DNA from 2 places in the Rudaea sp. genome. Region 2 is predicted to be linked to the other one. Evidence: riboswitches for the same ligand, from Rfam matches in the RefSeq annotation. Region 2 holds a riboswitch; the other holds the start of a gene.
What was found. Region 2 has a riboswitch for cobalamin ahead of AC16HO_RS06980 (TonB-dependent receptor domain-containing protein). Riboswitches for the same ligand answer to the same signal wherever they lie in the genome.
Positions count from the first base shown of each region.

Region 1: linked by a shared signal. The riboswitch ahead of AC16HO_RS16880 (ribonucleoside-diphosphate reductase subunit alpha) and the one ahead of AC16HO_RS06980 (TonB-dependent receptor domain-containing protein) in region 2 are both predicted to bind cobalamin.

Region 1 covers NZ_DBNHDN010000046.1:123,672-134,910, forward strand. Annotated here, with positions in the region: gene AC16HO_RS16870 (transporter) at 1-76, shown strand, start outside; gene AC16HO_RS16875 (ribonucleotide-diphosphate reductase subunit beta) at 90-1,100, opposite strand; gene AC16HO_RS16880 (ribonucleoside-diphosphate reductase subunit alpha) at 1,097-3,481, opposite strand; cobalamin riboswitch at 3,758-3,989, opposite strand; gene AC16HO_RS16885 (YdcF family protein) at 4,183-4,971, opposite strand; gene AC16HO_RS16890 (SUF system Fe-S cluster assembly regulator) at 5,136-5,582, shown strand; gene sufB (Fe-S cluster assembly protein SufB) at 5,599-7,038, shown strand; gene AC16HO_RS16900 (hypothetical protein) at 7,035-7,241, shown strand; gene AC16HO_RS16905 (hypothetical protein) at 7,222-7,689, shown strand; gene AC16HO_RS16910 (GNAT family N-acetyltransferase) at 7,689-8,183, shown strand; gene sufC (Fe-S cluster assembly ATPase SufC) at 8,211-8,972, shown strand; gene sufD (Fe-S cluster assembly protein SufD) at 8,974-10,095, shown strand; gene AC16HO_RS16925 (cysteine desulfurase) at 10,225-11,239, shown strand, end outside.
Region 2 covers NZ_DBNHDN010000017.1:114,720-125,958, reverse strand. Annotated here, with positions in the region: gene AC16HO_RS07015 (electron transfer flavoprotein subunit alpha/FixB family protein) at 2-943, opposite strand; gene AC16HO_RS07010 (electron transfer flavoprotein subunit beta/FixA family protein) at 943-1,689, opposite strand; gene AC16HO_RS07005 (hypothetical protein) at 1,788-2,168, opposite strand; gene AC16HO_RS07000 (LytR/AlgR family response regulator transcription factor) at 2,188-2,946, opposite strand; gene AC16HO_RS06995 (histidine kinase) at 2,939-4,201, opposite strand; gene AC16HO_RS06990 (EF-hand domain-containing protein) at 4,372-4,848, opposite strand; gene pepQ (Xaa-Pro dipeptidase) at 4,969-6,291, opposite strand; gene AC16HO_RS06980 (TonB-dependent receptor domain-containing protein) at 6,552-8,393, opposite strand; cobalamin riboswitch at 8,524-8,722, opposite strand; gene AC16HO_RS06975 (CPXCG motif-containing cysteine-rich protein) at 8,901-9,101, opposite strand; gene hemW (radical SAM family heme chaperone HemW) at 9,098-10,270, opposite strand; gene rdgB (RdgB/HAM1 family non-canonical purine NTP pyrophosphatase) at 10,267-10,863, opposite strand; gene rph (ribonuclease PH) at 10,856-11,239, opposite strand, start outside.

The sequences.
Region 1 (11,239 bases), on a different contig from region 2:
CGTGCGCGTGATCCCGCGCACGAGCGCGGCGCCGGCGACGGCGACGCCGGCACTCGCGCTCAACATGGTGTTTTGACGCCGCGGGCGGCTCAGAAGGCATGGTCGAAGCTGACCTCGCCCTGCACGCCGACCTGGTAGGCGGACACGCGGCGCTCGAAGAAGTTGGTCAGCTCCTGCACGTCCTGCAGTTCCATGAACGGGAACGGGTTCTTCGCGCCGTAGATCGGTGCGAGGCCGAGCATCGACAGGCGCTGGTCGGCGACGTATTCGAGGTACTGGCGCATCTCGGTCGCCGACAAACCGATCACGCCGCCCGAGAGTACGTCCTCGGCGAACTGCGTTTCGCATTCGACCGCGTCGGCGAGCATCGTGCGCACATTGTCGGCCCACGCATCGTCAAACAAGTCCGGCTGCTCTGTGCGCACGGTGCGGATCACCTCGAAGGCGAAGGCCATATGCGCGGATTCGTCGCGGAACACCCAGTTGGTGCCGGCGGCGAGGCCGGGCAGCAGTCCGCGCGAGCGCAGGAAATAGACGTAGGCGAACGCGGCGAAGAAGAACAGACCTTCGATGCACGCGGCGAAGCAGGTCAGATTGAGCAGGAACTGACGCTTGTCGGCGTCGCTGTCGACGCGGTCGAGTCTCTGGATGGAGGCTATCCAGCGCTGGCAGAACTCGGCCTTGTGCCGGATCGAGGCAATGTTCTCGATCGCGGCGAACGCCTGTGCGCGCCGCTCGGCTTGCGGAATGTAGTTGTCGAGCAGGGTCAGGTAGAACTGCACGTGCAGCGCTTCCTCGTAGAGCTGGCGCGACAGGTACATGCGCGCCTCGGGCGCGTTGATGTGCTTGTAGAGGTTGAGCACGAGGTTGTTGGCGACGATCGAATCGCCGGTGGCGAAGAAGGCGACGAGGCGTTCGATCAGATGGCGCTCGGCCGGCGTCATGCGCTTGTCGAGATGATTCAAGTCGATCTGGAAATCGATCTCCTCGACCGTCCAGGTGTTCTTGATCGCGGCGCGGTACATCTCGTAGAACTGCGGATAGCGCATCGGCCGCAGGGTTAGGGCGAAGCCGGGATCGAGCAGGCGCTGCGTCGTCATTGGCAGGCCTCGCACAGTTCCGGGTTCTCGAGCGAGCAGACGACGGCCTCGCTGTCGGTATAGGTCTTCTTCGGCGCGGCGTCGCTCGCGGCCACCGTGGCCTTGGCGATCTTCGTCGCCGGGCGCGAGCGCAGGTAGTACGTCGTCTTCAGACCCCGCTTCCACGCGTACATGTACATGCTCGACAGCTGGCCGATGTTCGGGTTCTCGATGAACAGATTGAGCGACTGGCTCTGGTCGATGAACGCGCCACGCTCGGCTGCCATATCGATCAGCGCGCGCATCGGCAGCTCCCAGACCGTGCGATAGATGAGTTTGAGTTCCTCGGGCAGCGCGGCGAGCGACTGCACCGAACCTTCGGCGAGCTTGATCGCATCGCGGATTTCCACGGTCCACAGGCCGAGACGCTTCAATTCCTCGACGAGATAGCGGTTGACCTGGAGGAAATCGCCCGACAGCGTTTCGCGCTTGAACAGGTTCGAGAGCTGCGGCTCGATGCACTCGTAGCAGCCAGCGATCGAGGCGATCGTCGCGGTCGGCGCGATCGCGATCAGCAGCGAGTTGCGCAGGCCATGCGCCTTGATCTCTTCGCGCAGCGCATTCCAGCGCGCGCTGTCGCTCGGCGTCACGTTCCAGGCGTCGAACTGCAGCTCGCCGCGTGCGGCGCGGGTCTCGGCGAACGCGGCATGCACGCCGTGCGCACGCGCGAGTTCGAGCGAGGCATGCAGCGCGTGGTAGTAGATTTCCTCCGAAATGCGCGCCGACAATTCGCGCGCGCTGGCCGAGTCGAACGGCAAGCGCAGCTGGAAGAACACATCCTGCAAGCCCATCAGGCCGAGACCGACCGGCCGCCAGCGCAGATTCGAGGCGCGGGCGGTCGCGATCGGATAGAAGTTCAGATCGATCACCCGGTCGAGCTGGCGCACGGCGACCTGCACGGTGTGCGCGAGCTTGTCGAAGTTGAACGCGTCGTCGATGACGCAGCGCGCGAGGTTGATCGAGCCGAGATTGCATACCGCGGTTTCCGCACCGCCCGTGATTTCGATGATCTCGGTGCACAGGTTCGAGAGGTGCACCCGGTTTTCCGCAATCGCGGTCTGGTTGCAGGCGCGGTTGCAGGCGTCCTTGAACGTCATCCAGCCGTTGCCGGTCTGGGCGAGCGTGCGCATCATCTTGGCGTAGAGGTCGCGCGCCTTCAGCGTCTTCTTCGCGCGGCCCTGCGCCTCGGCCTGCACGTAGGCCTGCTCGAACGCCGCGCCCCACAGGTCGGGCAGGTCGGGCACGTCGGCCGGATCGAACAGCGACCATGTACCGTCCTCGTCGACGCGGCGCATGAACAGGTCCGGCACCCAGTTGGCGAGATTGAGATGATGCGTACGCCGCGCCTCGTCGCCGGTGTTGTCGCGCAGTTCGAGGAAAGCTTCGATGTCGGCATGCCACGGTTCGAGATACACGCAGGCCGCGCCCTTGCGCTTGCCGCCCTGGTTGACCGCGGCGACCGAGGAATCGAGCGTCTTCAGCCACGGCACGATGCCGTTGCTCAGGCCGTTCGTCGAGCGGATCAGCGAGCCTTCCGCGCGCACGCGGTGCCAGGCCACGCCGATGCCGCCGGAGAATTTCGACAGTTGCGCGATGTCCTTGTACTTCTCGTAGATCGCGTCGAGCGAATCGGCCGGCGAATCGAGCAGGAAGCAGCTCGACAACTGTTCGTGGCGCGTGCCGGCGTTGAACAGCGTCGGCGAGCTCGGCACGTAGTCGAGCGTGGCGAACAGGCGGTAAAGCTCGATCGCGTCGCTCGTGGTCTGCGTCAGCGCGCAGGCGATGCGCATCCAGAAATGCTGCGGTGTTTCGATCACCTGGCGCTGGTGCGGATGCTTGAGCAGGTAGCGGTCGTAGAGCGTACGCAGGCCGAAATACTCGAAGCGTGCGTTGTGGCCCGCATCGATCGCGTCGTTGAGCTTGCGTGCGTTGGTTTCGACGAAGGCGAGCACGCGTTCGTTGATCAGGCCGGTGTCGAAGCCGAGGCGGATCGACTGCGAGAACGAGTAGACGCCGAGCGCCTGCACTTCCTTGTCGATGTAGCCGGCGAGCAGGCGCGCGGCGAGCTGCGAGTATTCGGGTTCTTCGGCGATCAGCGAAGCCGCGGTGCGGATCGACAGCTCGTCGAGCGCGCGCGTCGAGGCGCCGTCGTAGAGGCCGGTGATCGTCTTCACCGCGACGCGCATCGGGTCGACGTCGCGCAGGCCGTCGCAGCAGCGCGTCACCGCGCGCACGATCTTGTTGAGGTCGACCGGCTCGCTCGCGCCGGAGCGCTTGGCCACGCGCATCGCCGCGGGTGCGTGGTGCGGCGGCGTCAGGGCAAAGCCTGATTGATTCGACATCGCGGCCGCGGTGATCGGAGCTGATGATGGTTGCGCCGCCGATAGCGCCAATGTTTCTGCGTGGGACATGCGTGCCTCTCCTTCTCGTGGTGCATGAGGAAAGCAAGGCAGGCGGCGCGGATGCGTTGAGGCAGGCTACGACCGCCGGCCATCGCTCCCGCGAGCGAATGCAGAACTTTTGAGGAGAGCGGCGGGGCAGGGATGCGCGACCAAAAATCGAACGCCACGCTGCCCGGCCGTCCTTCCCGCGAAGGTCTGCAAGCCAGACGCCGCGCTTGCGCGCGACGATCGCGGGCCGGTATTCGGACTCCCGGGCGCGAGGGGATGAAGCTTGCGCGTCATCCATCTCACCTACTGCGATGCCGCTTCCCGGACCCTGGGGTCCAGTGCTGTTGGCATCGTTCGTTCCCGGTCACCGCTGCGGGGCAGTCCCGGATTTCCACCGGGTTCCCGTTTAAGTCGTCACCAACAAGATGCTGGGTCGGACGCCGTTGACGGACACAAGATATGCCGTATCGTCGGGCGCGTCAATCGAAGTCTCCAGCCGCGGAGCCAGCCGCTCGGGGCTTCGATATGCCGGCCGGTGATCGGCGTGCTCTCCGGCGACGGCAGGGCAGCGGCGTCGCGATGTCGTCGCAAAGGCCGCTGGCGGTCGCGCGCCCGGCGCGCAAGGCGCAATCGGCCGTGGCGCGTTCGGGTATTCATGAGCTCGGTGGCCGCGGTGCTGCCGCCGCATCGACCGGCGCACGCAAGCTCGCAAGCGGCGCGGTGTTCCATCCGAGCAAGTTGTAGAGGTGATACTGAGCGATGCCGAGGTATTCGTGCAGCGCGCTGTCGCAGTACGCGATGTTCAGGCTGTTCGGCAGCAGCGAAAGTTCGCTTTCGATCGCCTCGGCGCGGATCGGGGTGGCGGCAATCCCGAAATGCGTGAAGTAGAGCAGGCTGCGCCTCATGTGCAGCGCCGCGGTGACGAGCACGATGTTGTCCGCGCCCTCGCGTTCGAGCAGCGCACGCGTGAACTTCGCGTTTTCCCAGGTGTTGCGGCTCGCCTCGTCGACCACGATGTCGGCGCGATCAATGCCCGCCTTGACCAGTTCGGCCGCATAGACGGCGGCTTCGGGCGCGCCGTGGTGTTGCGGATCGCCGCCGCTGAGGATGATCCGGCAACGGCCATGGCTCTTGCAGTCCCGGTAGAGTTCGAGCGCCCGCAGTATGCGCGCGTAGGCAAAAGGAGGCGATTCGATCGCGCCGTCGATCTTCGCCGTACCGACACCGAGCACGACGATCGCGTTGCTTGCGCCCCAGTCGACGTGCGGCAATTTGAGGAAGGGTGCCTGCAGGCCGCTCAGCATGGGCAACGTCAGCAGGCCGCATCCGGAACACACGAGCAGGAGGATGCCGCCGCAGGCAAGCACGCCGGCCGTCCGCCGCTGGCGGCGGTGCAGGGCGAACGCCAAAAACAGCAGCGCCACCACGACGGAAACGATCATCTGCGCCTCGCCGATTGCCGGATTCGGGCACGCGACTATAGCCGGTCGTTTGACCGGCGCGCGGTAAAACAGTACTATTTCAGTACGGTATCCTTGCGATTGCCCCTGATCGCGGGAATCGAAAAGCGACATCCTGGCGGCATTTCTCAACCAGAGCCTCGATCATGCTCCGTGTCAGCAAATTGACCGACTACGCCACCGTCGTCATGACCGTGCTCGCCGACGAGCCGGCCGAGGTGTTCAGCGCGCAGGCGCTGGCCGAGCGCGCGCATCTGGAACTGCCGACCGTGTCGAAGCTGCTCAAACAGCTTGCGCAGGCGGAACTGGTCGAGTCGTTCCGCGGTGTCAACGGCGGCTACCGTCTTGCGCGCGAGCCGCAACGGATCAGCCTCGCCGACATCCTCGTCGCGATGGAAGGGCCGTTCGGCATGACCGAGTGCAGTGCGCACCAAGGTATGTGCGGACACGAGCCGCATTGCGGTGTGCGCGGCAACTGGCGCGCGGTGAGCGAGGTGATCGAGACGACGCTGCGGCAGATGACGCTGGCCGACATGCGCCGGCCGCTTGCGCCCAGGCGCCGGATCATTCCATCGCAACTGGCAACCGCATAAATCCTCAGGCAGCCACATGGCCACCCAACCGCAAGAAATCGAAGCCGCGCTCAATCGACGCTACAGTGCCGGCTTCGTCACCGACATCGAAAGCGACAGCTTGCCGCCGGGCTTGAACGAGGAGGTCGTGCGCGCGATTTCCGCGCGAAAAAACGAACCGGAATGGCTGACCGAGTGGCGCCTCAAGGCGTACCGTCACTGGCTGACGATGACACCGCCGCACTGGGCCAAGCTCGAAATCGAGCCGATCGATTTCCAGGCAATCAGCTACTACTCGCAGCCGAAAAACCGGCCGAAATCGCTGGACGAAGTCGATCCCAAGCTGCTCGAGACCTACGACAAGCTCGGCGTGCCGCTGCACGAGCGCGCGCGCCTCGCCGGTGTCGCGGTCGATGCGGTGTTCGACTCGGTGTCGGTCGGCACGACGTTCCGCAAGGAATTGGCCGAAGCCGGCGTGATCTTCTGCGCGATCAGCGAAGCCGTGCGCGAGCATCCCGAACTCGTGCAGAAATATCTCGGCAGCGTGGTGCCGCCGGGCGACAACTATTTTGCTGCGTTGAACTCGGCGGTGTTCTCCGACGGCAGTTTCGTGTTCGTGCCGAAGGGCGTGCGCTGCCCGATGGAGCTGTCGACGTATTTTCGCATCAACGCGCGCGACACCGGCCAGTTCGAGCGCACGCTGCTGATTGCCGAAGAACGCGCGAGCGTGTCCTACCTCGAAGGCTGCACCGCGCCGATGCGCGATGAGAACCAGCTGCACGCGGCGGTCGTCGAACTGGTTGCGCTGGACGATGCGAACATCAAGTACTCGACCGTGCAGAACTGGTATCCGGGCGACGAGAACGGCGTTGGCGGCATCTACAATTTCGTCACCAAGCGCGGCGACTGCCGCGGCGCGCGCGCGAAGATTTCCTGGACCCAGGTCGAGACCGGCTCTGCGATCACCTGGAAATACCCGAGCTGCGTGCTGCGCGGCGACGACTCGGTCGGCGAATTCAACTCGGTCGCATTGACCCACCATCGCCAGCAGGCCGACACCGGCACGAAGATGATCCACATCGGCCGCAACACCAAGTCGAAGATCGTCTCGAAAGGCATCAGCGCCGGGCGTGGACAGAACACCTACCGTGGTCTCGTGAAAGTCGAGAAGGGCGCCGAGGGCGCGCGCAACTACACGCAGTGCGATTCGCTGTTGATCGGCAAGAAATGCGGCGCGCACACGTTCCCCTACATCGAGGTCAAGAACCCCGGCGCGATCGTCGAGCACGAAGCGACGACATCGAAGATTTCCGACGACCAGCTGTTCTACTGCCGCTCGCGCGGCATCGGCGAGGAAGACGCGGTATCGATGATCGTCGATGGTTTCTGCAAGCAGGTGTTCCGCGAACTGCCGATGGAGTTCGCGGTCGAGGCGAAGAAGTTGCTCGAAGTGTCGCTGGAAGGGGCGGTGGGATGAGCGCACGCATCGAACGCACGATTCGAGTCGCCGGAGACGTCGACGCAGAACGCAAGCCGATTGACTACTGGCGTACGCGCAGCGCCGCGGAACGGCTTGCCGAAACGTTGAGGCTGCATGGTGAAGGCAATGAATTGTTTCGCGGCGGCAATCCGTCTTTCGTGTACGAGATAAGGGTGCGCGATGTCGTCGATCGGCGGTGATTGGCAGGAATTCATTCGCGCATTGGCTGCGAATGGCGTCGAATACATGATCGTCGGCGGCGTTGCCGTAGGCGCGCATGGGCATGTTCGATTCACCAAGGACCTGGATGTCTGGTTTCGCGGCACGGAAGAGAATGCGCAGCGGTTGATCACCGCTTTGCGCAATTTCGGATTCGAATCGCTGAAGCTACCGTCGGCGGAATTTTGCAAGCCGCGTGCGATGCTCGTGATTGGAGCGGAGCCGAACCAGATCGAGTTGATCAATTTCGCCGACGGCGTGGATTTCGACGAGTGTTTTCCGCGACGCGTGGACATTCCGATCGGCGCTGCCGTTGCCTCGGTGATCTCCTTGGAGGATCTGCGCAAGAACAAACGCGCAGTCGGGCGATTGCAGGATCTGGCGGACCTGGAAAATCTGGAAGACGATTCACGAGGGAGTGCGCGTTGATGGACGTTGTGGCCAAGTCGTTGACGATCCGTCTGGCTCGCCGCGCCGATGTCGTGACGATCTTCGCGTTGATTTCCGAGTTGGCCGACTATGAAGAACTGCGCCACGAAGTGGATGCGACTGCCGCAGACATCGAGCGCGATCTGTTCGGATCGAATCCGCGCGTGTTCGCCGAAATCGCGGAATGGAACGGCGAGGTCGCCGGCTTCTCGCTGTGGTTCTACAACTATTCGACCTTCCGCGGCCGCCACGGCATCTACCTGGAAGACCTGTTCGTGTGCCCGGCGTTCCGCGGGCACGGCATCGGCAAGGCGCTGATCGTGAGTCTGGCGGGGCGCTGCGTGGCCGAGGGGCTCGCGCGCTTGCAATGGTCGGTGCTCGATTGGAACGCGCCGGCCATCGAGTTCTACGAATCGCTCGGCGCGAAGAAGACGCCGGAGTGGCTGGGCTGTCGCGTCGAGGGCGACGCGTTGAAAAAATTGGCGGATGGCTGACCTCTGCCGAGAATATCGGGAACGCAAATGCTGAAAATCGAAAATCTCCACGTCCGCGTCGCGGGCAAGGAAATCCTCAAGGGCCTTTCGCTCGAAGTGAAATCCGGCGAAGTGCACGCGATCATGGGGCCGAACGGCGCGGGCAAGTCCACGCTCGGCAACGTGCTTGCGGGGCGCGAAGGCTACGAAGTCACGCAGGGTTCGGTCGTCTACGAAGGCAGGAACCTGCTCGAACTCGAGCCCGAGGAGCGCGCGGCCGAAGGCGTTTTTCTCGCCTTCCAGTACCCGGTCGAGATTCCGGGCGTGAACAACACGTATTTTTTGCGCACGGCGTTGAACGCGCAGCGCAAGCATCGCGGCGAAGCCGAGCTCGATTCGATGCAGTTCTTGAAGCGTGTTCGCGAAAAGCTCGCCGTGCTGCATCTCAAGGATGAACTGCTGCATCGCGCGGTCAACGAAGGTTTCTCCGGCGGCGAGAAGAAGCGCAACGAGATCTTCCAGATGGCGCTGCTCGAACCCAGGCTCGCGATCCTCGACGAAACCGATTCGGGTCTCGACATCGACGCGCTGAAGATGGTGGCAGACGGCGTCAACGCGATGCGCTCACCTGGGCGTGCGTTCCTCGTCGTCACGCACTACCAGCGTCTGCTCGACTACATCGTGCCCGACGTCGTGCACGTGCTTGCCGAGGGGCGCATCGTCGAATCGGGCGATGCCAGCCTTGCGCACAAGCTCGAAGAGCATGGCTACGCATGGATTGCCGAGCGCAAGCTCGCCGGAGCTGCCTGAGGTGAGCGCGCTGCTTGAAGAATTCAGCCGCGGCGACGCGCGCGCGCGCGAAGAGGCGTGGCGCTACAGCAAAATGGTGCTGCGCTCGCTGGCGCAGCAGGAGTTCGTCGCCGCGGATGCGCACGCCGAGCTGCCCGACACGCTGCGCGCGCAATTCGACTGGGCGCAGACGCGCGGCCGCCGCGTCGTCGTCGTCAACGGCGTGGTGTCCGAGCACTATTCGGACTTTGCCGACGTCGGCGCGATGGTCACGGTCGGCGAAACCGGCGGTAGCTACGCGGTGCGCATCGATGGAAAGATCGACGAGCCGGTGCAGGTCGTTTACGTCAGCCTTCCATCCGCACAGCCAAGTCGCTGGCAGACGAGCACGTCGATGATCGTCGTCAACGGCTCCGCGCGCATGATCGAGCAGCATCTCGGCATCGACGGTGCCGGCGTGCTCGGTTCGGTGCACCGGCGCATCGATGTGGGTGAAGGGGCCCGGCTGGAACTGGTGAGCCTGTGCGACTTGCCCGAGTCGGTCGCCTTGTATCGACTGCTCGACGTGCATCTCGCTGCGAAGGCGACATTCGCCGCGACACATGTGCTTCTCGGCGGCCGTCTGCAGCGTTTGGACATCCAAGTCGATCTCGCCGGAGAACAGGCGCGTCTGGAATCACGCGGCGTCTTCGCCCTGCGCGGTCGTGCGCACGCCGACACGCAGCTCGACATCCGCCATACCGCGCGCGACACGGCTTGCGACGTCGTCTGGCGCGGGGTTGCCGATCAGCGCGCTCGCGGAATTTTCCACGGTGCGATCACCGTCGCCAAAGGCGCTGACGGCAGCGATGCGAAGCTGTCGAACAAGAACCTGCTGCTGTCGCCGAATGCCGAGATCGATACGCAGCCGGTACTCGAAATCTACGCGGACGAGGTCAAGGCGGCACACGGCGCGACGGTCGGCCAGATCGACGAGCGCGCGCTGTTCTACCTGCGGTCGCGTGGCATTCCGTTGGCCGAGGCGCGGCGCATGCTGGTGACGGCGTTCTGCGCCGAGGTGCTCGCTGGCGTTGCGGGCGCGGGAATGCGCGAAATTCTTGCGCAGCGGTTGCAGGCCGTGTTGCCGAGTGCAGCCGAAGGTTGAACAACCTCATATCGGCAGGGACTGCCGGAATCCAGGCTCCAAGGACGGGTTTGACACAGCAACTTTCCAGATTGGCATTTATGCCGTCTGGATCCCGGCAGTCTCTGCCGGGATGACGAGTATATGGCGATGAACTCCGATTCCAACCTCGGCCGCAAGGACTTCCCGATCCTTGCTCGCCAAGTCCACGGCAAGCCGCTGGTCTATTTCGACAACGCAAATACGGCACAGAAACCTGCCGAGGTGATCGAGGCGGTCGATCGTTTCTATCGTGAGACCAACGCGAATGTTGCACGCGCCGTGCATGCCCTGGGCGAAGAGGCGACCTCGGCCTACGAGGCGTCCCGCGACAAGCTCGTGCGCTTCATCAATGCGCCGACACGCGACGAAGTGATTTTCACCAGCGGCACGACGCAGGCGATCAACACGGTCGCCTACAGCTACGCGCTGCCGCGTCTGCAGCCGGGCGACGAGATCCTCGTCACTACGATGGAGCATCACGCCAATATCGTGCCCTGGCAGCTCGTCGCGGCGCGCACCGGGGCCAAGGTGACCGCCGCGCCGATCACCCAAGGCGGCGAACTGATCGTCGAGGAATTCATCGCGCGCCTGAATCCGCGCGTGAAGCTTGCCGGCGTGACCCATGTGTCGAACGTGCTCGGCACGATCAATCCGATCCGCGAACTGGCCAAGGCCTGCCGCGCGCGCGGAATCCCGCTGCTCGTCGACGGATCGCAGGCCGCGCCGCACCTGCCGATCGACGTGCAGGCGTTGGGCTGCGATTTCTACGTGCTGACCGGGCACAAGCTGTACGGCCCGACCGGCACCGGCGTGCTGTGGGCGCGCAAGGAACTGCTCGCCGACATGCCACCGTTCTTCGGTGGTGGCGAGATGATCCGCACGGTGAGCTTCGACGGCACCACGTTCGCCGATCCGCCGCACAAATTCGAGGCCGGCACGCCGAACATCGCCGGTTTCGTCGGCCTCGGCGCGGCGATCGACTACGTGAATCGCATCGGCCTGGCCACGATCGGCGCGATCGAGCGCGAACTCGCCGCCTACATGAGCGACGCGCTCAAATCGGTACCCGGCCTGCGCCTGTTCGGCGCGGCGAAAGACAAGGCCGCGGTGTTCTCGTTCCTGA
Region 2 (11,239 bases):
CCTAGCCCAATGCCGCTTCGAGTTCCGGAATGATCTTGAACAGGTCGCCGACGAGGCCGATGTCGGCGATCTCGTAGATCGGCGCCTCGGCGTCCTTGTTGATCGCCACGATCGTGCCGGCGTCCTTGATGCCGGTCAGGTGCTGGATCGCGCCCGAGATGCCGATCGCCACGTACAGCTCCGGTGCGATGATCTTGCCGGTCTGTCCGACCTGCAGATCGCTCGGCACGTAGCCCGCATCGACCGCGGCGCGCGAGGCGCCGACCGCGGCGCCAATCTTGTCGGCGAGCTTGAAGATGATCGCGAAGTTTTCCGCCGAGCCGACGCCGCGGCCGCCGGAGACGACCTTTGACGCACTCTGCAAGTCCGGGCGTTCGCTCGAACCCTGGGCGAGTTCGACGAAGCGCGTGTGGCTCGGCACCTCGACATTCAGGGTCAGGGCTTCGACCGGCGCGGAGCCGCCGCCCGCGGCCGCCGGCCACGAGGCCGTGCGCACGGTCGCAACCACGGTCTGGTCGGCGGGGGCCTGCACGGTGACGATCGCGTTGCCCGCATAGATCGGGCGCGTGAACGTGTGCGCGTCGACCACGCTCATGATGTCGCTGACCTGGGCCACGCCGAGCAGCGCGGCGACACGCGGTGCGACGTCCTTGCCGAACGTGGTCGACGGCGCGAACACATGGCTGTAGCCGCTGGCGGCGGCGACGACTTGCGGTGCGTAGACCGCAGCCAGTGCGTGTGCACTGGCCGGGTTGGCGACGGCAAGCACCTTCGACACCCCGGCAATCTTCGCCGCTTCGGCGGCTATGGCATCCGGCGCATCGGCGAGTACGAGCACGTCGATCGCCGCAGCCTTGATCGCCTGCGCGCAGCTCACGCAGCGCGCAGTGCTCGGATTGAGTTTGCCGTTCAGGTGTTCGGCGATGATCAGGATTTTGGACATCACAGCAACCCCTTCGTCTTCAGCGCCGCGACGAGCTCGGCGGCATCCTTCACCATCACGCCCTTGCTGCGCTTGGCCGGCGGCGCGTAGTTCGTGGTCTTCAGCGTGTCGCCCGAGGCGACGCCGAGGTCGGCGAGCTGCAAGGTCTCCAGCGGCTTGGACTTGGCCTTCATGATGTCCGGCAGCTTGATGAAGCGCGGCTCGTTGAGGCGCAGGTCGGTGGTGATCACGGCCGGCAGGTCGACTTCGATCGTCTCCAGCCCCGCGTCGACTTCGCGCGTTACTTTCGCGGTGTTGCCGGACACTTCCACCTTGGATGCGAATGTCGCCTGCGGCCGGTTCCACAGCGCGGCCAGCATCTGCCCGGTCTGGTTGCAGTCGTCGTCGATCGCCTGCTTGCCGAGCAGCACGATCTGCGGCTGTTCCTTCTCGACCAGCTTGAGCAGCGCCCGCGCCGCGGTCAGCGGCTGGATCGCCTCGCTCGTGACGACGTGGACCGCGCGGTTCGCGCCCATGGCCAGACCGTTGCGCAGGTGCGCCTGGGCGTCGGCCGGTGCGATCGTGGCCACGACGACTTCGCTCGCAATACCCTTCTCGCGCAGACGCAATGCTTCTTCGAGGGCGATGTCGTCGAACGGATTGGCCGACAGTTTGACGCCTTCGGTAACCACGCCGGAACCGTCCGGCTTGACCTGGATGCGCACGTTGTAATCGACGACGCGCTTGTAGCCGACAAGAATTTTCATCGAGTGTTGACTTCCCTGGTGGATCGCGTACGCCGCCGTGGCGCGAGGGGAAGGCGATTTTACCCTATTGGCCGGAGCAAAATCTGCAAGCGCGCCGTTCAGCCCGGCGGAGCTGCGCAGTACGGTGCCACGGGCGCGCTGCGCGCGACGCAGTGCCGGTAGTCGGCGGGCAGGCCGGTCAGCGATTTCGATTCGCCGCGGGCCAGCGCGAAATCCGCGATGCGGTGCGTGGTGCAGGTGCTTGCCCTTGCGTCCTTGCCGTCGGCGCGGCAGTCGCTGGTGAACACGGTGTAGTAGCAATGCCCGCTCGCGCTTTCGTTGCAGGCGAAGCGGGTGATGCCTGGCGGCGATTCGCGGATCGCGGAGTCGAGCACGTCGGCACCGTCGATAGTGGTCGTCGTCGTGATCGAAACGTTCGGAGAAAAGGTACAGCCGGTCAGCAGCAGCGGCAACACGGCGAGGCAGGATAGCGGGCGCATGGTCGGATCTCCGTGGAGGTCACATCGAGCGGAACAGGGTCATGAACGGCTGGCTGACGGTCAGCGTTTCCGGCCGTGTCTTCAGCTTGACCGTGCCGCGACCGCTGTCGTCGCGCGCGATCGAGGCGATCGCTTTCAGATTCACGATCGTCGAACGGTGGATCTGCTTGAATGCCGTCGGATCGAGCAAGCCGAGCAATTCGCGAATCGGTGTGCGCAGCAGCGCTTCGCCGTCGCGCGTCATCACGACCGTGTACTTGTTGTCGGCCTGGAAATAGGCGACGTCGTCGACGAGGATGAGTTTCGTTTCCTTGCCCGCGCTCGCCGTGATCCAGGCCAGCGGCGGCTTGTCGGCGACCTGCGGCATGATGCCGAGCTGGCGGATCACCGCGGCGAGCGTCTCCTTGTCGCGCGTGCCGCGCGCCTGCAGTCGCGCGACGGTTGCGGCTAGACGTTCGCGCGCGATCGGTTTGAGCAGATAGTCGACCGCGCCCTTGTCGAAGGCGGCTATCGCGTACTGGTTGTACGCGGTGACGAACACGATCTGCGTTGCCGGGCTCGCCTCGGCGGCCGCCGCGGCGACCTCGATCCCGGTCAGGCCCGGCATGCGGATATCGAGGAAGGCGACGTCCGGCTGATGCTGCGCGATTGCCTCGAGCGCCGCGCCGCCGTCCTCGCACTCGGCGACGATGTCGCATTGCGGCCATACCTCGCGCAGCAGGCCGACGAGCGACTCGCGCAGCAGTTCTTCGTCTTCGGCAACGATGCACTTAGGCATGATTCGCTCCCGTCGCGGCGGCGTCCGTCGAGGCCGGCACCGTGATTGTCGCGGCGACGCCGTTAGGGAAATTCGCCGCGATGACGAACGACGCTGCCGCACCGTAGGCGAGCTTCAAGCGTTCCTGCACGTTCTTCAGGCCGATGCCTGTGCCGCTCGATTGCGCGTTGAAGCCCTGGCCGTCGTCGGCGACGGTGACGACGAGCTTGCCCGCGCTTTCGCGCGCGAGAATCCAGACCGTGCCGCCGCCGAACTTCGGTTCGAGCCCGTGCTTGATCGCGTTCTCGACGAGGGTCTGCAGCATCATCGTCGGGAACGGCGTCGGCTCGAGGTTTCCCGGCACTTCGATCTGCAGCTTGAGCCGATCGCCCATGCGGATGCGCAGGATTTCCAGATAGGCGCGCGAGCGTTCGAGCTCCTCGCCAAGCGTGGACAGCGAGTTCTCGGCGCGTGGCACCGAAGAGCGCAAGTAGGCGATGAGGTTGCCGAGCATCTCGTCGGCGCGCGCGGGATCGGTGCGTGTGAGGATCTGCGCGCTCGCCAGCGTGTTGTAGAGGAAATGCGGCTCGATCTGCGCGTGCAGCAGGTTGAGCCTGGCTACGGCGAGTTCCTTCTCCGTGCTGGTCTGCTGCACGCTTGCCTGTTCGCCGCGCCGGCGCTCGGCGATGCGGCGCGTGATCGCGCGCGTCAGCGCCTCCACGTTTTCGAGATTGGAACCATCGTCGAATTGCAGCCAGTCGCTGAAGATGCCGCCCGCGGCCTCGCAGATCAGCAGCGCGCTGCTGGTGCCGTTCGCCGGCGTCAGTGTGGCGAGAATCTGGTGGCGACGCACGACGAGGAAGCCGAAGTCGATGCCGGCGAAGACGTAGGCCCTGGGCGCGACCGGCTTTTCGACGCGCGCGCGCAGGTTGAGGCTGTCGCGCGCACTTTCGTCGACGTGAACGTCCGCCAGTTCGCGGACCGACGCATCGACGATCGCGAACGCTTCGGCGGCATCGAACGGAATCTCGATCTGGCGGCGCTGGCGCGGACTCAGCGCATCCGTATCGATGCGGCCCTTGATCAACTGCACGCGGCGCAGGTGCGCGATCGCATGGATGATCTTGGCCGCGAAGAAGCCGATGACCGCGACCGCGAACAGCCAGTCGAGAGGGCGGATGTGCGGAAAGCCGACGATGTGCCAGAGCGCCGTCACGGCCAGCGCCACGATGAACCAGACCAGCGCTGTGCGTGCGATGAAGAGAAGACCTGCCATGACCGCGAAGTTCCGTCAAAACCGATTGGCGCGCAGCATAGCCGTGCACATCGCGGATGTATCGCGGTCTGCGACGAAACCGCTATGGCGGCGATGAAACCGCCATTCGGCTGCGCGAAAAAAGGGCCGCTTGCGCGGCCCGGGGCAAATGATGCGGCGGTAACGGCGCGCTACTGTTGTTGTGCGGCGTTCTTGCCGGCGTGGCTATGGCCATGCTGGCCCGCCGGCATCTCGTCGGCGCTGATGAAGCCGTCGCCGTTCCTGTCGAGTTTGGCGAAGCGCGCCTGCGCGGCGGCCAGGTACTGGTCGCGGCTGATCGTGCCGTCGCTGCCGATCCTCTTCACTTCGTGGTCGGCGAATTTCAGGTCGCGCTGCCTGGCGGACTTCGAATTGGCGATCTGCTCCGCGCTGATCCTGCCGCTGCCCTGGGTGTCGATCGCGGCGAAGCGCGCGGCGGCGGCGGCCTGGAACTCGGCCGAGGAGATCTTGCCGTCGCCGTCCGAGTCCATCTTCTTCAGCATGTGGCCGAACAGCGATGGCTGCGCAGTCGCGGCGGGCGCCTCGTTCGACTGCGCGAACGCGGCAGGCGGTGCCGCGACGAAGGCGGCGAGCACCGCGACGAGGGGAAGTTTGCGTATGACTGACATGGGTTGCTCCGTACTGGGATAAGGTGGCTTGGCCACAGCGGATACAACGCCGTACGCCACGCGACGTTTACCGGGGCGCGGTAAACGAACGTAAGCGAGCGCGGAATTCTTTGTGCAGTATCAGGCCGCCGCAAACGCCTCGCGCGTGAGGTTTTCCGGGGCTGAATCGGTACAGGCGACGTCGTCCTCGATGCGGATGCCGCCGTACTGGCGGAAGTGCTCGACCTTGTCCCAGGCGATGTCCCTGGCCTCGGGTTTGGCCTTGAGTTCGGCCAGCAGCAGGTCGATGAAGTAGAGGCCGGGTTCGATCGTCACGACCATGCGCGGTTCCAGCGTACGCGTCATGCGCAGGTAGGGGTGGCCGGGCGGCTTCGCAATCGTGCCGCCGCTCTCGTCCTTCTGGAATCCGCCGACGTCGTGCACCTGCAGGCCGATCGGATGACCGAGGCCGTGCGGGAAGAACACGCTCGACACGCCCGATGCCACCGCAGCTTCGGCACTCATGCGGATGAAGCCCTGGTCGCGCAGGATGCCGGCGAGGACGTGGTGCGCGCGCACGTGCAGGTCTGCGTAGTTCGTGCCATTTTGCACTTTTTCCACAAATCCCTTTTGCGCTGAATCGACCGCATCGACCAAGGCCTGGAATTCACTCGCCTGCTTCGAGGCGTAGCTGCGGGTGATGTCGGCGGCATAGCCATGGAAGCTCGCGCCCGCGTCGATCACCAGCGAATTCGAATGCGTCGGCGGCGCACGGTTGAGGTCCGTGTAGTGCAGCACCGCGCCATGCTGGTTCAGCGCGATGATGTTGGAGTACGGCAATTCGTTTTCGGTCTCGTGCACGGCATTGAGATAGGCCGTGTTGATGTCGTATTCGCTTGCGCCGTTGCGGAACGCCGCTTCGGCGGCGCGGTGTGCGCGCACGCCGAGTTTCGAGGCGACGCGCAGCATGCCGAGTTCGTAGTCGGTCTTGTAGGCGCGGTGCCAGTGCAGGTAGTTGAGCGCAACTTGAGGGTTGTTCGGCACGTAGCCGGCGAGTGCCGCGTTGTCCTCGCCAATGATCGCACAGCGCGCGGTATCCTTCGGCAGGTGCGCCTTGGCTTCGTCCGCGTCGCGGATGATCGCGATGTCGAAATGCTCGACCCAGTAGCCGGCCGGTGCGTCGGGTACGACGTGCCAATAGTCGTGCGGCTGCAAGTAGACGAGTTTGGGCCGCTGCCCCGGTGTGTACACGATCCACGAACCCGGCGCGCGGGTCACCGGCAGCCAGTGTTTGAAATGCGGATTGACCGCGAACGGATACGGACGGTCATCGAGAAACTGCATGCGTGGCCGGCCGGCGGCGATGACGAGGTGGTCGTGGCCGCTGCGCGCGAGCGCGGCATCGCTGCGCTGCTTCAGCGTCGCAAGATGAGCGGGGTAGAGTTTGGCGAGAAGATCGGTCATGGCGCGCATCCACGGATTCGTATGCGCGTATTGTGCCGCATCTTGCTTCCCTTCTCCCATCGGGGGAGGCCGCGAAAGCCACAGCGCCGGATGAGGGGAGAGCGCGACAACTCTCCCTTCCTCGCATTCGTGTGAGGCTCTTCCCTCATCCGTCCTTCGGGCACGTACATTCGGGCCATCCATGGCCCTCATCCTGCGGGCGGCTCCGCCGTGCACTTCGGCAATCCTGCCGAAGTGTCTCCCGTCGGGAAAAGGCAAGATTACTTTCCCGGCGACCAGCTCACGGTGAGATATCCCGAGCGCCCCGGCGTGTTGTAGCCGTAGGCGAGTTGGTAGCTCCGGTCGCCGAGGTTTTCCAGACGCGCGCCGAGGCGCCATTGCGGATTGATCACGTAGCTCGCACGCAAGTTGACAATCGCATACGCGCCGAGCTTGCCGCCGAAGTCGTTCGCGCGGCCGGCATAGACGACCTCCGCGCCGGCGCTGACTGCATCGTTCAACTGCGCGTCGAACACGCTCGAAAATTTCCGCCTGGGCCGGCGCAGCAATTGCGTGTCGGTGTCCTCGTTGCGCGGATCCTGCAGGGTCAGCGTGTTCGTCCACGAATAGGCGCCGGCATGCAGGCTGTGGGTCAGCTCCAGGCCATCGATCGCGGCGTGATTGATGTTGATTGCCTGGAACATCGCGCCGCCCGAGAAGTCGATCAGGTCGCGCACGCGTGTGGTGAAGGCGCGCGCGTCGAGGCGATTGGCGCTGTCGATCTTCCACTCGAGGCCGACCTCGCCCGTGCGCGAACGCTCCGGGTCGAGCAATGGGTTGCCGGCGTAATAACCGCCGTAGCCCGGCGAGTAGAGCTGGCTCAGCGTCGGCGCGCTGAATGCGGTGCCGTAGCTGGCCACGAAGCGCAGACCGTCGGTGAGTTGATAGCCGCCGGCGATCGAGCCGGAAAATTCGCCGCCGAAATCGCTGTTGTGGTCGTAGCGACCCGAGACTTCGCCGTCGAGCGCGTCGGCCTGCGCGCGCCAGCCGGCGAAGACGCCGGTGTTGTCGCGCGTCTTGTCGTACTGCGTGCCCGCGTAGGCGTCGAGGCTGCGGCCGCGGTCGTGCACGTAGTCGATGCCGGCGATGAGGTGCTGGTTCGCGGCGATGGCGACATCGTTGGTCCACGACAGTTGCTCGCGCGTGGAGCGATACGCGGAGCCGAACGCGGGTGTGTCGATGTTGGTGCGCGTCGTGCCGATGGACAGCCGATGCTGCCAGTCGGACCTGATCGCGCCTTCGAGGTTCATGCCGATGGCCTGATCGAGCGTGTGCGAAATGCCGGGTCCAAAATCACCGTTGTCGAAACTCTGCGTGCCGACGCTGCGCAACGCGCTGGCCGACAAGGTTTGCGTGCCGAGCCTGGTCCAGGCCTGCGCGACCTGATTGTGGTTCTGCATCGGGTTGTCGTCGGGGTTGTAGACATACGGGCCGGAGAGGGCGTTGGAGGCGGAAAATCCATCGACATGGCGACCGCCGGCCTGCGCCGAAACGCCCCACGTATCCGTCTGCATGCCATAGCCGACGCTGCCGTCGGCGCTGCCGTAGCTGCCGGCGCTCGCGGCGAGATGCGCGCCGTCGAGCCTGCGCGTGAAGATCTGGATCACGCCGCCGACCGCATCCGAACCCCAGTAGCTCGCGCGCGGGCCGCGCACGATCTCGATGCGCTCGACCGCATCCAGCGGCAGATTCTCGAACGCGAACGCGCCGGTGTTGGCCGAGGCCACGCGCACACCATCGACCAGCACGAGCACGTGATTGGAATTGGTGCCGCGCAGGAACACGCTGGTCTGCGTGCCCGCCCCGCCGAGACGCGCGACGTCGACGCCGGCCTGCAGGCGCAGCACTTCGATGAGGTCGGGCGCATTGGTTTTTTCGATGTCGGCGCGGGTGATGATCGAAACGCTGGCGAGGCTCGCGTCGACCGTCTGCGCGACGCGCGAGGCGGTGACTTCGATCGTGGGCTGCAACTGCGCTTCCTGTGCCTGCGCGACGGAAGCAAAAAGGACGGAACCGCATAGCGCGGCGCCGACGGCAAGAAACAGAATGGATTTTTGCGGCATTTTATACTCCGGAAGCACACCCGCTGAAAGACGCGGCATGGGAGGATTCCGGAGAGGAGTAGCGGCGTGCGGACGACGCGCGATACGCCCGTCCGTTGCCCGCCGCAACACCGCAAGCTGCGGGATCGCAGTGCGATCCCCGACGCAGGCCGGTCTCCGGGCTTGCAAGCGGCGTCTCGACGCCAGGTCCGATCGCCTTCCCGTGCATGCACAGTGGCGTGTGATCGAACTCGAACTTGCTTACCGTTGCGGGGGCAGCGCTGGATTTGCACCAGCTTCCCGTTTCACCCGGATTTGCTCGTCCGGGCACCTGCGAGGCGCGCAGTGTAGGGGCGGGGCTGGGTTGAGGCAAGCGCTTGCTTCCCTTCTCCCGCCGGCAGAAGGCGCCCGAAGGGCGGATGAGGGGAGGGCGTTGCGTTCCTTCATGATGTCGCAGAAGAACCGGCGTCTTTCCCTCACGCGGCGCCGTAGCGCCACCTTCTCCCGGCGGCAGCAGGGAAGGAAAATCTACTCCCGATCGGTGCGTGTTTCGACGCCAAGCAGCTCGCCTTCTTCGCTCACGCGCAGCGCGATCTCGATCGGCCTGCAGCACACCGCGCAATCCTCGACGTAGCTTTGCGAGCCGGCGGACAGGTCGACCTGCGTCTCGAAACTCTCGCCGCAATACGGACAATCGATGCGCACGAATTCGAGCGCCATGTCGCTCATGCTTGGCGGCCTTTGTCCGGCAGGAACAGCGTGATCAGGTCGTTGAGGAAACGCTGGCCCGATTCGGTCGGTCGCAGCATCGCGTTTTCGATGGCGAGCCAGCCGCGCCGGGTCGCTTCGTTCAGTTGTGGCTGGATGGCGTCAAGGCCCAGCCCGGTGGTTGCGTGGAAATCCGCGAGCGGAATACCGCCGCTCAGGCGCAGGCCGTTGAGCATGAACTCGAACGCCAACTGATCGTGCGCCACCGCGTCGTCGCCGCCGATCACGCGCTCCGACTTCGCATGTTCGAGATAGCCGCGCGGTGCACGCACCTTCCAGCGCCGCCGCGCCTGCAGCGCGCCGACTTCATCGATGCTCGAATACTTGCCGTGCGCGCCCGCGCCGATGCCGAGATAGTCGCCGAAATGCCAATAGTTGAGATTGTGCGCGCTTTCGCGTCCCGGCTTTGCGTAGGCCGAGACTTCGTAGTGGCCGAAACCCGCGGCGGCGATGCGCGTCTGACAGGCTTCCTGCATATCCCAGGCGCAGTCCTCGTCGGGCAGCGGCGGCGGATTCGCGGCGAAAGCGGTGTTCGGCTCCAGCGTGAGCTGATAGTGCGACAGGTGCGGCGTGCCGAATGCAATCGCGCGCTCGATATCGGCCAGCGCGCCGTCCAGCGTCTGCTGCGGCAGCGCGTACATCAAATCGAGATTGAGATTGTCGAGGCCGTCGTCCTGCGCGCGCTTGATCGCGCGTTCGGCTTGCCGCGCGTCGTGGATACGGCCGATGCGCTGCAACGCCGCGTCGTCGAAACTCTGTACGCCGAAACTGAGGCGATTGACGCCGGCGCGGCGATACGCGGCGAAATCACCGTGCTCGACCGTGCCGGGGTTGGTCTCCATCGTGATCTCGATACCTGGCGCAAACGCGAGCCGCGCATTCACGCCGTCGAGAATGCGGCCGATATTGTCCGGCGAAAACAAGCTCGGCGTGCCACCGCCGAAGAAGATGCTGCGCAGCGGCCGGCCCTGCGCCAGCGGCAGATCGCGATCGAGATCGGCGAGCAGCGCCTCGACGTATTCGCGCTGCGGCAGTGAATCGGGTGCATTGTGCGAGTTGAAATCGCAGTACGGGCACTTCTTCACGCACCACGGGATGTGGATGTACAGCGACAGTGGTGGCAGCGTCATCGCGTTTCTGCGTGGAGCAACTCGCGCAGGCGCGCCAGCGCGAGTCCGCGGTGGCTGACGCGATTCTTGGTCGCCGCGTCAAGTTCGCCCGCGGGGCCGTGCTCTGCGCTGGAGAACACCGGGTCGTAGCCGAAGCCCTTGTCGCCTTGCGGCGCGCGCAGGATGTGGCCGCGCCAGAGGCCTTCGGCGATCAGCGGCGCGGGATCGTCCGCGTTACGAAGCAGCACCAGGGTGCAGTGGAAATGCGCGCCGCGTTGTTCGTCCGGTACATCGCGCAGCACATCGAGCAGCTTGGCGTTGTTCGCGGCGTTGTCGCCGTGCCTGCCTGCGTAGCGCGCCGAGTACAGGCCCGGCGCGCCGTCGAGTGTGTCGACGCAGATGCCGGAATCATCGGCGAGCGCGGGCAGGCCGGATGCGCGCGCGGCATGCCGCGCCTTGAGCAGCGCGTTTTCGACGAAGGTCGCGCCGGTTTCCTCGGCGTCGCCAATGCCGAATTCGCTCTGCGCGACGAGTTCGATGCCGCTGCCGGCGAGCACCTCGCGAATCTCGGCGAGCTTGCCGGGGTTGCTGCTGGCGAGGACGATCCTACGCACGCGCAAGAGCCTCGCGCTGGTGCGCCAGCAATTCGCCGATGCCCTTTTGCGCAAGACCGAGCAGCGCGTCGAGCTCGTCGCGGCGGAACGCGTGGCCTTCGGCCGTGCCTTGCAGTTCGATGAAGCCGCCGCCGTCGTTCATGACGACGTTCATGTCGGTGTCGCAGTCGGAATCCTCGGGGTAGTCGAGGTCGAGCACGGGCACGCCGCGGTAGACGCCGACCGAAATCGCCGCGACTGCGCCGAGGATCGGTTTCTTCTTCAGCATCCCGCGCTTGGTCAGCGCATCCACCGCATCGACGAGCGCGACGTAGGCGCCGGTGATCGCCGCGGTGCGTGTGCCGCCGTCGGCCTGCAACACATCGCAGTCGAGCGT